Regions from separate parts of the Thermomicrobium sp. genome, predicted to be linked through region 2. Evidence: riboswitches for the same ligand, from Rfam matches in the RefSeq annotation. Region 2 holds a riboswitch; the other holds the start of a gene.
What was found. Region 2 has a riboswitch for thiamine pyrophosphate ahead of ACWIVK_RS11755 (ABC transporter ATP-binding protein). Riboswitches for the same ligand answer to the same signal wherever they lie in the genome.
Positions count from the first base shown of each region.

Region 1: another riboswitch for thiamine pyrophosphate. It lies ahead of thiD (bifunctional hydroxymethylpyrimidine kinase/phosphomethylpyrimidine kinase); the one in region 2 lies ahead of ACWIVK_RS11755 (ABC transporter ATP-binding protein).

Region 1 covers NZ_JBRBZA010000044.1:387-7,422, reverse strand. The annotation lists gene secA (preprotein translocase subunit SecA) at 1-1,585, opposite strand, end outside; gene ACWIVK_RS07910 (SMR family transporter) at 1,715-2,101, shown strand; gene ACWIVK_RS07905 (MGMT family protein) at 2,106-2,468, shown strand; gene thiS (sulfur carrier protein ThiS) at 2,514-2,720, opposite strand; gene thiE (thiamine phosphate synthase) at 2,717-3,343, opposite strand; gene thiE (thiamine phosphate synthase) at 3,347-4,015, opposite strand; gene ACWIVK_RS07885 (thiazole synthase) at 4,026-4,835, opposite strand; gene thiD (bifunctional hydroxymethylpyrimidine kinase/phosphomethylpyrimidine kinase) at 4,828-5,661, opposite strand; TPP riboswitch at 5,747-5,855, opposite strand; gene ACWIVK_RS07875 (trans-sulfuration enzyme family protein) at 6,205-7,036, shown strand, end outside.
Region 2 covers NZ_JBRBZA010000073.1:656-7,691, reverse strand. The annotation lists partial or broken gene ACWIVK_RS11780 (c-type cytochrome) at 1-84, shown strand, start outside; gene nadC (carboxylating nicotinate-nucleotide diphosphorylase) at 652-1,518, shown strand; gene nadA (quinolinate synthase NadA) at 1,537-2,460, shown strand; gene ACWIVK_RS11765 (ABC transporter substrate-binding protein) at 2,707-3,771, opposite strand; gene ACWIVK_RS11760 (ABC transporter permease) at 3,785-4,543, opposite strand; gene ACWIVK_RS11755 (ABC transporter ATP-binding protein) at 4,533-5,336, opposite strand; TPP riboswitch at 5,479-5,595, opposite strand; gene ACWIVK_RS11750 (hypothetical protein) at 5,907-7,036, shown strand, end outside.

The DNA of each region.
Region 1 (7,036 bases), on a different contig from region 2:
CGAGCTCGGCGACACCGGGGCCGAGCACGATATCGGTCCCACGACCAGCCATGTTCGTCGCGATCGTCACTGCGCCGCGTTGCCCAGCCTTGGCGACGATCAGCGCCTCGCGCTCGTGATGCTTGGCATTCAGGACCTCGTGTGGAATCCCCTTGCGCTTGAGGAGCTCGCTCAGGTACTCGCTCTTCTCGATCGACGTCGTGCCGACCAGCACCGGACGGCCGATCGCGTGCATCTCCTCGATCTCGCGCACCACCGCGCGGAACTTGCCTTCCTCGGTCCGGTAGATCACGTCCGGGTAATCGACGCGAATCATCGGCTTGTGCGTGGGAATGACCACAACCTCGAGGTTGTAGATCGTCTGGAACTCCTCGGCCTCGGTCGCCGCCGTACCGGTCATCCCGGCGAGCTTCTCGTACATCCGGAAGTAGTTCTGGTAGGTGATCGTCGCTTGCGTGACTGTCTCCTGCCGGACCCGCAAGCCCTCCTTGGCCTCGATCGCCTGGTGCAATCCCTCGCTGTAGCGGCGGCCCGGCATCATGCGGCCGGTGAACTCATCGACGATGATGACTTCACCGTCGCGCACGATGTAGTCTCGGTCACGCAGGTAGAGTTCCTTCGCTTTCAGTGCCTGCTCGAGATAGTGCACCGCATCCGAATAGCGATCGTCGTAGAGGCTATGCCCCTCCGGAATCCCTAACAACCGCTCCACCCGATCGATGCCAGCCTCGGTGAGCGTGACCGTCCGGTACTTGAAATCGACCGTGTAATGGACGTCGCGGCGGAGCTGACGAGCAATCTGCGCGAACTGGTAGTACCGGTCGACCGTCTCGCGCGCTGGACCGGAGATGATGAGCGGCGTCCGCGCCTCGTCGATCAAGATGTTGTCCACTTCATCGACGATGGCATAGGAGAGTTCGCGCTGGACGATATCTTCCGGCCGATAGACCAGGTTGTCGCGCAAGTAGTCGAAGCCGAACTCGTGATTCGTTCCATAGGTGATGTCAGCCAGGTACGCCTCCCGCCGGCTGACCGGTCGCCAGTGGTTGAGTCGGTCATCCGGGCTCGGGTCCGGCTGCGTATAGCTCGGATCGTAGATGCCCGAGAACTCGTGCGCGATCACCCCAACCGTGAGCCCGAGGAAGTGATAGATCGGGCCCATCCAGCCACCACCCACGCGCGAGAGATAGTCGTTCGGCGTGACGAGGTGACAACCTCGACCCAAAAGAGCGTTCAAGTACAGCGGCAGGGTCGCAACGAGAGTCTTCCCTTCACCAGTCTTCATCTCGGCGATCTTGCCTTCGTGCAGCACGATGCCAGCCATCAGCTGGACATCGAAATGCCGCATCCCCAGCGTTCGCCGAGCAGCCTCACGGACGGTCGCGAACGCCTCGACCAAAATGTCGTCGAGTGTCTCGCCGTCTTGCAGGCGCGCCTTGAACTCGTCGGTCTTGGCCCGCAGCTCGGCATCGCTCATCCGCTGGAACTCGGGCTCCAGCGCATTGATCTCGTCGACGATCCGGCGCAAGCGCTTGAGTTCGCGCTCGTTCGTGTCGCCGAAGATCTTTTTCAGCACGTTGCGCATCGACACGTCTCCCACGATCGGACTGGGCGGATGCATTGACTGCACCCGTACCCGTCAAGTCTACTCCTCAGCCGAGAGCACTGACGAAGGCCACCGACGAACTGGACGCAGGGAGGAAGGAAGCGCGCGATGACCGAGAGTCGATCCGTCCTCGATCACCTGCTTCCGCTGGCTCATCGCAGCGAACTCATCGTCGCCGCTTTGGCCACCCACCTCGCCTTCAACGTCGTGGCTGCACTGGCCTTCCGGCTGGCGGCACAGAGCAACAGCTGGTTGCCGTTCCTTCTCTGGCAAGTGGTCGGCAATCTCGCCGGGTTCCTCACCGTCTTGGCTCTGACGGTCCTCCTCCGTTTCGTTCCGTTATCGGTCGCTTATCCGATCACGACCGGTCTCTCGGTCATCGCGGTGCAGGTGATCGCTGCGCGGCTCTTGCTCCACGAACCGCTTCCACTGCGTGTCTGGTTCGGGACGATCCTCATCGTCCTCGGTATCCTGTTCGTGAGGGCACGGATCTGAGCTCATGGGTACGGCGCAGAGATGCCAGCGATCATCGCCGTTCGCCGAGCGGGTCTACGCCATCGTCCGGCGTATCCCGCCGGGCCGCGTCACGACCTATGGGCGTATCGCTCGTGCGGCCGGGCTCACTCGATCGGCACGAATGGTCGGTTGGCTTCTCCATGAGGCCCCACCCGATGTCGCGGCCGTCGCGCACCGGGTCGTGAACCGCAACGGTGAACTCACTGGCGGTTGGGCCTGGGGACACCCGAGCGTGATGCGGGCGCTTTTGGAAGAAGAGGGAGTCACATTCATCGACGAATATCGTGTCGATCTCTCGCGTCACCTCTGGGAACCACCCCTCGATCTCACGGGCGACGAAGGGTGAGCGCACCACCCGTGAGGCCAGGTATCGCTCGCGGCCGGCTCGGGCTCAACCTCCACCGACGAAATGGACGACCTCGAGCACGTCCCCGTCGCGGAGTTCGCAGTCCTCGTACCGCTCGCGCGGTACGATCTCACCATTGTGCTCCACCGCGACCAGTCGCGGATCCAGTCCGCGCAAACGGAGGAGATCGGCGATCGTCCGCACGCCGTCCAGTTCGACACGCTTGCCGTTCAACGTCAGCCGGATCGTCATGCTCCTCCCACCTTGTCCAAGGCTGCGCGAAACGCGTGCACCGCAGCGACCGGATCCGGGGCCGCCAAGATACCGCGGACGATTGCCACACCATGCGCCCCCGTTGCCACAATTGCCGGTACCCGCTCGGGCGTGATCCCACCGATCGCGATCACCGGGCAGGGTACCGCTCGCGTCACCGCCTGGAGCGCCTCGGGGCCGGCTGCCGCCCGACCGGGCTTGCTCGCCGTCTCGAAAACGTTCCCGAAGAGCAGGAAGTCTGCTCCCGCCTGCGCGGCTCGTTCGGCTGCCGTCACGCTGTGTACCGAGCACCCGACCAGACGGCCACGCCCCAGGAGGCGTCGCGCGCCCTCAGGCGGAAGACCACGCTCGGGAAGCTGCACGCCGTCCGCTTCGCTCAGGAGCGCGACATCGATCCGGTCGTTCACCAGCAACACGGCTGGCGGCATGACCAAGCGGCGAGCTTCCTGAGCTACCGCGAGCAGGTCGCCCGCCGCACGGTCGGGCGCCCGCAGGTGCACAGCGTCGACGCCGGCAGCGACCAGCACTGGGAGCAAGTCCAGCAGGCGATCGAAGGGACAAACCTCGGGATCGGTCACCAGGTGGAGCTGCGGCACACGCATCGCTCACGCACTCCGCGCAGCGAGCGCTCGATCGACCACCGCGCGGAGCTGCCGTGCAGCCTCGCGGACGTTCTCGGCACCGACGACCGCCGAGATCACCGCGACACCGACCGCACCAGCACGGATCACTGCAGCGGCGTTCGCAGCCGTGATGCCACCGATCCCGACCACCGGAATGCCGACCGCCCCAGCGATCTGCGCCAGGTGCTCGAGTCCGACTGCTGGACCAGCGTCCGGCTTGGTGGTGGTCGGATAGACCGGTCCGACGCCCAGGTAGTCGGCACCAGCTGCCTCGGCTTCCAATGCCTGTTCCAGCGTCTCCGGCGAAAAGCCGACGACCATCGACTCGGCGACCAGTTTCCGCGTCTCCGGAACCGGTAGGTCGCTCACACCGACGTGGACGCCGTCGGCCTCGAGAGCGAGTGCGAGGTCGACACGGTCATTGACGACAAACAGGACGCCAGCCTCGCGGCAGAGCGCCCGCAACGCGCGTCCGATTTGGAGTGCCTCGCTCAGCGGCCCGGTCTTCCAGCGCAGTTGGAGCGCTGTCGCCCCGCCCGCGATCGCCTCCCGCGCGATCTCGATGTCCGAGCGCCCGCGGGCGAGTGCGCGATCGGTGATCACGTAGAGACGCAGCGCCTCGTGGAGACGTGCCCCTCGCCAGACCGTCACGCGAGACCTCCTAACGGACAACACCCTCGAGCGGAGAACTCGCTGACGCGTACGGCTTCTTCGGGATCCGGCCAGCCAGGTAGCAGAGCCGCCCGGCCTCGATCGCGAGGCGCATCGCTCGTGCCATCTTCACCGGATCACCAGCCTGCGCGATCGCCGTATTGATGAGACAGGCATCGGCTCCCAGTTCCATCGCCAGTGCAGCATCCGACGGCGCACCGATACCCGCATCGACGATCACCGGAACGCTCGCCTGCTCGACGATGATCTGGATCCACCGAAAGTCCGGCAGCCCCTGACCGGAGCCGATCGGCGAGGCGAGCGGCATCACCGTCGCGCACCCGATCTCCTCGAGCTGCTTGGCCAGGACTGGATCCTGGTTGATGTACGGCAGGACGACGAATCCTTCTTTGACGAGCACCTTCGCTGCCTCGAGCGTCCCGATCGGATCCGGCAAGAGATACTTCGGGTCTGGAATCACTTCCAGCTTGACCCAGTTGGAAAGACCCATCGCCCGCGCCAGCCGGGCCACGCGGATCGCTTCTTCGGCGGTGCGGCAGCCGGCCGTATTGGGGAGAATCTGATACTTGGTCCAGTCGATCACCTCGAGAATGCTTCGGCTCTTCGGGTCGTCGAAATCGATGCGGCGGAGTGCGACCGTCACCATCTCGCAGCCCGAGGCCTCGAGCGCTGCCAGCATCTCTTCGTTCGAGCGCCACTTCCCCGTACCGAGGATGAGACGCGAGCGAAACTCGCGATCGGCGATCTTGAGCGGCTCGTCCTCGATCATCGTCCAGGCGCGTTCTGGAGTTTCAGCCATCCCGCACCTCCTGTGTTTCCGGCACCGGTACCCACCAGGCATGGAAGTGATGGACCGGTGAGCGCCCCCGGCCGATCGCAAAGGCAGCCTCCAGCGCACGGTGGAGATACTGCTTGGCCTCCCAGACCGCTGTCGGAACGTCGAAACCGCGGGCCAGGAAAGCCGCGATCGCCGTGGAGAAGGTGCAGCCGGTCCCATGCGTGTGCGGTGTCTCGACGCGCGGCAGCACGAAGCGCTCGAACGACTGCCCGTCGAACAGGAGATCGACGACTTGTTCCCCCGGCACGTGCCCACCCTTGAGTACGACATAGCGGGGGCCGAAAGCATGGATGGCACGTGCCGCCTCGCGCATGTCGGCCTCGTTGCGGACTGGTCGGCCGCAGAGCACTTCGGCTTCTGGAGCATTGGGAGTCACGATGTACGCGAGTGGTAGGAGGAGATCACGCAAAGCGGCGACAGCATCCTCACGGAGCAAGCGGTCTCCGCTCTTGGCGACCATCACCGGATCGACGACTAGCCGCTCGATGCGGTGCTGACGCACTCCGGCCGCGACCGTCTCGATGATGGCAGCCGAGCTCAACATACCGGTCTTGGCGGCATCGGCGCCGATGTCCTCCATGACTGCGTCGAGTTGCGCTGCCACGATGTCCGTCGGGATCTCGTGCACTGCCGTCACCCCGACCGTATTCTGCGCCGTGATCGCCGTGATCACCGTCGAACCATAGACGCCGAGCGCGCTGAAGGTCTTCAGGTCTGCCTGGATGCCGGCACCGGCACCCGAATCGGACCCCGCGATCGTGAGAGCCTTCGGAACTCGCATCGACATCGCCACCTCCCGTCTCTCGTCGCGTCACAGGACGAGGCGGCGGAAAAACGATCCGCCGACCCGACGGGGCGGCGGGTGGTGGAAGAGCTGAGGAGCGGTGCCGTCCCTGCGCTGGTATTACCCAGATCAGGTTCGGAGGGTTGGTCGACCGAGCGTCGACCTCTCAGCGCTTCCGCGCACCCCTGGCACCCGTTGTGCCGAGCATAACATGAGCGAGTCGCACGGACAACCATCAGCGCTCGGCCTGGCGCGGATCGAAGGCATCGCACACGCGACCGAGCACCCCCCTCTCCGGAACGCCCGCGAAGCACGTCTTTCGCTCCGCAGCGGAGGAGCGTACGCGCTCGACCAGACGCCATCCTTGCGGCGCGTTTCCTCGATCGAAGACCGAAGTCAGCACGTGCAGTCGGAAATGCCGTTAAGGATGGGTAGCCCCAGCAGGTGCTGACTCACCATGCGAAAAGGGGCTAGATCAGCCTTTATACTTCCGCGCAAAACCTGGCGCAGAGCGGGCTGGCGAGAGGCGAAGAGGGTAGGGAGACGATGGACGATCAGCGCCGACTTCACTTGCGATTCGCAACCCGTGCCGTCCACGCCGGCGAGCGTCCGAACCCTCGTGACTTCATCCCCACCACGACCCCGATCTATCCAGCCTCGACCTTCCTCTACCCGAGCATCGAGCAGATGGACGCAGCACTCGGCGGTGCTGTTGGAGTCTTCGTGTATGGACGCTACGGCAACCCGACGACGGAAGCACTCGAGATAGCGGTAGCGTCTCTGGAAGAGCAGGAAGCAGCGCTCGCTTTTGCCTCCGGAATGGCCGCCCTGCACGCCACGATCCTCTCCTGCGTCGAGGCTGGGGATCGCATCGTCGCCTCGCGCGATCTGTATGGTCAGACCATCACTCTCCTCCGCACGATCTTCGGATCGCTCGGGGTACGGATCGAGTTCGTCGATGTCCTCGATCTCGATCGAGTGGAAGCTGCGCTGCGTCGCGGTGGAGTGCGGTTGCTTCTCTGCGAGACGATCTCCAACCCGCTGCTCCGCGTCACCGACCTTCCCAGCCTCGCGGAACTCGCCCACCGCTACGGCACTCGGCTGGCGGTCGACAACACCTTCGCCACACCCTATCTCGTGCGTCCCGGGGCGCTCGGCGCCGATTACGTGATCCACAGCGCGACCAAGTATCTCAGTGGACATGGCGATGTGACCGCGGGGATCGTCGCCACGACAGCCGATCGCCGCTGGGAACTCAACGAGATCAACAAGACGATCGGCAGCATCCTCGGTCCGTTCGAGGCCTTCCTGGTTCTCCGCGGACTCAAGACATTACCGCTCCGCATGCACCGTCAATGCGAGAACGCCAGTCGGATCG
Region 2 (7,036 bases):
AATGTGATTCAGCCCTTCATGCCCGAACTCCAAAAGCCTGAGATTCTGGGTGCCCTCGTGGAGTACATCAAGAGCGTGCCGTGATCGTTCAGCACATTCGTAGATCGGTGCGGCGCCGGACGCTCTACCTCCTCCGCATACTTCCGCCCTCCCACAGCACGGGTGGCCAGCTCTTTCCGGCTGGCCACCCCACGAGTCCCGATACCAGGCGGGTCTCTCTCTGCGACCTCACTGGGTGTACCCCAGGGGGACGTGGGCGTGCTGATCCACTGTGCAGCCGTGCATGATCGAAGACGAAGTCGCGGCGAGAGGGTGTCGACCTTTCGGGGAGATGACAGCACGGGATCAGCGGTTGGTACGGGACATGTGCTCGAGTTCTGGATGGTTTTACCGTCCAGTCGACCGTTGACCGATGGTTCCCGACATGCCTCTTCGTGCGATGCATCAGCTGGGCCGCGACTTCGCGGAGCTGGGGGCGTTCGCCCCTCGCGATGAACCCGTGAGAAAGCTTGCGAGAGTAAAGGCTCTGCCCGTCGTGCTTCGTGTTCGGAATACTGAAGCGAGTTGGTCGGAGCTGGTGGTGCTCGACTATCCTGGGAAGAGGGAAAATGTGGGTCTCGAACGGTAGCGACTGTACCGAGGAGCAGTGCCTTGGTTGCGCCCGACTGGGACATTCCGCTTCTGGTGCTCCGCGAAGCGGTCTGCGCGTGGTTGCGCGAGGATTTGGGACATGGGGACCGCACCACTCTTGCGGTCGTGCCTCCGGGGGCGACCGGTACTGCGGAAATCGTGATGCGGCAACCAGGTGTCCTCTGCGGCATGCCCGTGATCGAAGCGGTCTTCGCCGAACTCGACACGCGCCTGAGGGTCACGACGATACGTCGGGATGGAGAGATGGTTCCGGAGGGCACCGTCGTCGGTCAAGTTATCGGACCGCTGCGCGGCATACTCGCTGGCGAACGACTGGCACTCAACCTCGTGCAGCGCCTTTCCGGTATCGCGACAGTGACTCGCCGCTTCGTCGATGCAGTGGCTGGGACGGGCGTGATGATCCTGGATACCCGCAAAACGACACCTGGGCTGCGGTTGCTCGAGAAGTACGCCGTACGCGTCGGTGGTGGTCGGAACCACCGGTTCGGTCTGTTCGATGGGGTTCTCATCAAGGACAACCACGTCCGGGTGGCAGGAAGTGTACGCGAAGCTGTGCGGCGGGTACGCAACGCGATTCCCCATACCATGATGGTCGAAGTCGAAGTGACGACGCTAGAGGAATTGGAAGAGGCGGTGGCCGCTGGTGCGGATTGGATTCTGCTCGACAACATGGATCTCGAGACGATGCGTGAGGCCGTGCGTCGCGTAGCTGGACGCGCCAAGGTGGAGGCATCCGGTGGTGTGACGCTCGAGCGCGTCCGGGCGGTCGCTGAGACAGGAGTGGATGCGATTTCGGTCGGCGCGCTGACGCACTCAGCACCTGCACTCGACATCTCCCTGGAGGTCGTGGCTATCGACGAACGCTGAAGGAGGGTAGTCGATCTGATGGAACAGCAGGAACTCGTTCGAGAGATTCTTCGGCTCAAGGAAGAGCGTTGTGCAGTCATCCTGGCACATAGCTACCAGCGGCCGGAGGTGCAGGATATCGCTGACTTCGTCGGTGATTCGCTCGGGTTGTCGCGCGAAGCGACGCGGACGGATGCCGAAGTCATCGTTTTCTGTGGCGTGCATTTCATGGCCGAGACCGCGGCGATTTTGAATCCCGAGAAAACAGTTCTCCTGCCTGATCTCGAGGCAGGCTGCTCGCTCGCCGAGACGATCAGCCCGGAGGACGTGCGGGCCTGGCGCGAGCAACACCCTGACGGAATCGTCGTGGCCTACGTAAATACCAGTGCAGCAGTGAAGGCCTTGGCCGATATCTGTTGCACGAGCGCAAACGCGGTGGAGGTGGTCGCGAGCCTGCCAGAAGATCGACCGATCTTCTTCGTCCCCGACATGTTCCTCGGTGCACATGTCGAGCGCGTGACGGGCCGCAAGTTGGATATCTGGCTCGGCGAGTGTCATGTCCATGCGGGGATTCGGAGTGAGGATCTTGCTGCGCAGCTCGCTGCGCATCCGGACGCGGAATTCCTCATCCACCCGGAGTGTGGTTGCAGCTCGACGTGTATCTTCCTTCGCCCGGATGCGAAGTTGCTCTCGACCGAAGGGATGGTCCGCTACGCTGCTCAGTCGGCAGCACGAGAATTCGTTGTGGCAACGGAAGTCGGTATCCTGCACCGGTTGCACAAGAAAGCCCCGGGAAAGCGCTTCATCCCGGTCCGCGAGGACGCGATCTGTCAATACATGAAGCGAGTGACGCTCGAAAAGGTGTACGAGTCGCTGCGCGATCTCAAGCATGTGATTACGGTTCCCGAGGAGATCGCGGTGCCGGCACGGCGTGCCTTAGAGGCGATGCTCGCTCTCGGGTGAAGCCGACGGATGCACGCGGCAGCGCCGGCGGAGCGATTGCGCCGTCGAGGGGATGCCCAATATCACCCGCCGGTCGGATGCGATCGGCGGTCGTTCGCGCGTCGTGAGCGTGCGGCTGCTCGGTCGGAACGGGCGAATTGCGCTCGTCGGGTGTACTGCTGTGTCGCTGGACCAATCGGTGAGCATCGGGCCGCGAGGATACGATGTCTCGTCTATGCGGACAGGCGCAGCGTGAGTGCCGCCCGGTTACTCGCGCGCTGCCTCCACGAACCGGTTCGTGAAGGCGAGCCGGGCATCCACGTCGCCGTGTAAGAGTCCACGAGAGCGCATCCAGGCGGCGTAGTCGGTCCAGCGGTTTTCCTCTTGCCAGCCGAAGATCGGTACTCCTTCCGTCCACAGCGGGGCTAGGAGGCGGATGCCACGTTCTTCGAGCGCCTGATTCGTTTCCGGATACGTGCGAACGAGAAGCTGGACTGCTCCGTCGAGATCAGCCGCGGCTTCACGATACCCTCGGATCATCGCGCGCACGAAGCGCTGGATGCGATCAGGTTGCTCGCGGACCTGTCGCTCGCTCGTCACCATGACGAGTTCGTAAAAATCGGGTACGCCCCACTGTTCGACGCGCAAAATGACGGGTCGTTCGCCTTGTTGCTCGATGAGAATCGACTCGTGAACCCAATATGCTCCGATCACAGCGTCGACCTGGCCACTCAGCAAGGCTCGCACGAGCTCGTAACCGACGTTCACCAGTGTCACGTCGTCGAGGCGTGCACCGTCGGTTTCCAACATGGTGGCCAGCAGGGCTTCGTCGCTGGGGAGACCAGGGTAACCGACCCGCTTACCGACGAGGTCGCGTGGTCGCGTGATACCGCTTCGCTCCAGCGCCATGACGGAATTCAACGGATGCTGGACGAGCGCTGCGATCGAGACGATCGGGATGCCTTCCGCGCGGGCGAGGAGGACGTCGGTCTGGTAGCTGATGCCGAACGTATTGCGTCCAGTGGCCACGAGTTTGAGCACGTCTTCCGGGTTGGCTGGCACGTCGAGGGTGACCTTGAGTCCCAGCTCGCGGAAGAAACCTCGCTCCTGCGCCATGAGCAGTCCGGTGTGATTGGACCAGGGGTACCAGTCCAAGGCGACGCTGACTCCTTCGAGTGAGCCGGATGCAGGCGTGGGGCCGAGCGGGGCTGGAGTCGATGCAGGGGGCGTCTCGGTCGGTGGCGACGCTGCTCCGCCACGACAGGCGGTGGCGAGAGCGATGGCACCGAGGGCGAGGAAACGTCGGCGGGTGTAGCGATCGGCCAAGATCATCGATGACCTCCTCTCAGGATTCCGTTCGCGGTCGGGTGCGCCAGGGAAGGGTCAGACGCTCGAGCCAGGTCACGCTGGCGAACAGTGCGATGCTGACGAGTGCACTCACGAGAACAGCAGCGAAGACGCGATCAGTGTGGAATTGCGAGGCTGCCCGGATCATGAGATAGCCGAGCCCAGCGGAAGCTCCTATCCATTCCCCGATGAGGGCACCGATCACGCTTACAGCAGCAGCGACGCGGAGTCCGGAGAAGAATGCTGGGAGAGCCGCCGGGAACCTCACCAGACGGAGAGTCTGCCATTTCGAGGCACCCAAACTGCGGACCATGTCGATCAGTTCGTGATCGACCCCGCGGAGGCCGTCGACCAGGTTGACGGCGATCGGGAAGAAGCAGATCAGTACGACGACGATTACCTTAGGTGTCAAGCCGTAGCCGAACCAAATCAGGAGGAGCGGGGCCAGCGCAACGATCGGGATCGCTTGGGAGGCGACCACGAGCGGATACACCGACCGTTCGATCACCCGCGAGGCGACGATACCGGTCGCCAGGACGATCGCCAGGACGATGGAAACGATGAGTCCTAACCCGATTTCCTGCATGGTGACACTGAGATGAAAGAGGAGAAGACGGTGATCGCGGAGCAGCGCGGCGAGGATCGCGCTCGGTGGAGGCAGAACCCAATCTGGGACCGCGAATGCGCTGCAGGACAGTTCCCAGGCGGAGAGAGCTGTCATCAGGAGAAGGCCCGGTAACACTCGGTCACGCATCATCGGTCACAACTCCCAGGGTTGGCTGGCGACGCAGCGTGGCGAGTAAGCGCGCTTTGAGGGAGACGAATGCGTGGTCGGTCACGACCGCGTACGTTCGGGGGCGCGGCAAATCGACACGAATGTCGGCCACGACCGTTCCCGGACGCTGGCTGAGAACGACGACGCGATCGCTGAGCAAGAGCGCTTCCTCAACGTCATGCGTGACGAGGATGACGGTGCGGTCGAGTTCCTCCCACAGCATGAGTAGCCACTCCTGCATGCTCGAGCGTGTCAAAGCATCGAGTGCACCGAATGGCTCGTCGAGCAGCATGAGCGGGCATTCGGTGAGCAGCGTACGCAAAAATGCCGCGCGCTGGCGCATCCCGCCCGAGAGCTGGGCTGGATAACTGGAAGCGAACTCGGCTAAGCCGAAACGAGTGAGCCACGGCATAGCTCGCTCGATGGCCTGGCGACGAGGAACGCGCTTCACCTCGAGGGGAAGGATCGCGTTCTCGAGTACCGTCCGCCAGGGGAGAAGCAAGTCGCGCTGATGCATGTAGGCGACCCTGCCGAGCCGATACGGGGCAGGAGCTCCGTCGAGCCAGATCTCACCGCTGGTCGGTTGCTCGAGACCGGCGATCATGTCGAGAAGCGTGCTCTTCCCGCATCCGGATGGCCCGATGATGCTGACGAACTCACCGTCGGCGACGCGCAGGTCGAGTGGGCCGAGAGCATGAACCTCCAGCTGGTCACGCTGGAAGATCTTGGTGACGCCGCGGAGTTCCAGGCGCCAGCCAGCATCGACGTGGCTCACTACAGACCTCCGCAGAAGGGCGTCCGGTGGAGCAGCAATGGCCTTCGCTCGTCGAGCGACTGGCACGTGGGCCTGCTGTAGTTCCGCGAAGAGCTGGCGAGCACCGTGTTGGATCGGGAGCGAGAGGAGGACGAGGATCGTCCGATGAGCGTCACGGCTTTCCCTCCGCTGGCATTACCCAGTTCAGGTTCCGCGGTCGGTGGCAGCGGACTCGCCACCCTCTCAGCCCGGTTACCCCCGAGCTCCCGCAGCCGCCTCGTTGTCGAAGGAATACCGTAACAAAGTGGACGATGTTCGGCAAGCGAGCCGTCTGCTGGATCCTCGCTTCATGGACGGTTGGCCCTAAGGTACCTCGCACGCTACCAGTTTGCGTGTGCGTGCTGATTCTCCGCGCGAGCAGAGCAGAGGCGCAGTCCGTCTCGCACGGGCAGGCCGGCTACAGGTGGAGTGCGTTCGCACTCGCCGACGGAAATGAAGTCGTCCGTCACAACGGGAACACCTCTGTTCCCGTCGTGCTGCGAACCTTCGTTGTGAAGGGTGGCGAAAACGGAGCAGGAAGGGGGGTCTCCGATGCGTGGTCGGTGGTTGTCTGCTTTCTGCACGCTCGTGATACTCGTCGCGGTCGCACCGCTGGCCAGTTTACGGGCTGAGGAGTTCGCGCACGACGAATTCAGTCGCACATGGGCAAGGACTGACTCGCCGGTGCGGAACGGTCGGGCAGCGCGGACTTGGATGTGGGGTCCTGGACCGATTACACCGGCACTGTGGGAGCGCTATCACGAGGCTGAGGGCGGAGCTCGATCCGTGCAGTATTTCGACAAGACGCGCATGGAGCTGAATGAACGAGAGCCGTACGACTCGCCCTGGCGTGTGACCAACGGTCTCCTGGCGAAGGAACTCGTGACTGGTCTGCGACAATACGGAGACAACAGCTTCGTCGAATACGGTCCTGCTGAAATCAACGTGGCCGGCGATCCTGACGATCCATCTGGTCCGACCTATGCGACATTCCGAAAATTGCTCGACGCCCCACCGTTACCCCTCGGCCAACTGGTCACGGCGACCCTCGACCGATCCGGTAACGTGGGCGACGATCCGTCACTCAGTCGCTACGGCGTCACTGCAGCGATCTTCGTTCCCGAAACGAAGCACACGGTTGCCTCGCCTTTCTGGGCATTCATGAACAGCCGCGGACCGATCGACGAATATGGGTTCATTCGCGAGGGTCCACTCTTCCCTAACCCGTTCTATGCCACGGGCTTTCCGATCACCGAGGCGTACTGGACGACCGTCCGTGTCGGTGGCGTAGCCAAGCGCGTGTTGGTTCAAGTGTTCGAGCGACGGGTCCTGACGTTTACGCCAGACAATCCTCCCGGATGGCAAGTGGAGGCAGGGAATGTCGGCCAGCACTATTTCCGGTGGCGCTACGAACTGGCTCCGGACCGTGGCAGCCGCAACAATCCGATCCCGCGAGGGGAATCGGCGTTCCTGTATGGCAACTGGGAGGTTCGAGTGGTCGCGGTGATCCCGAATGCGACGGACATCGTGCTGCGCGAGAATATGTTCAACGATCCGCCGAAACCGGGGTATCAGTATTTCATCGCGACCGTGGAAGCGACGTATCGGGGTCAAGGGTCAGCGTCTTTCTATGGAAGTTACCGATTGCGAGCACTCGGACCCTCGAACGTGTCCTACCGAAC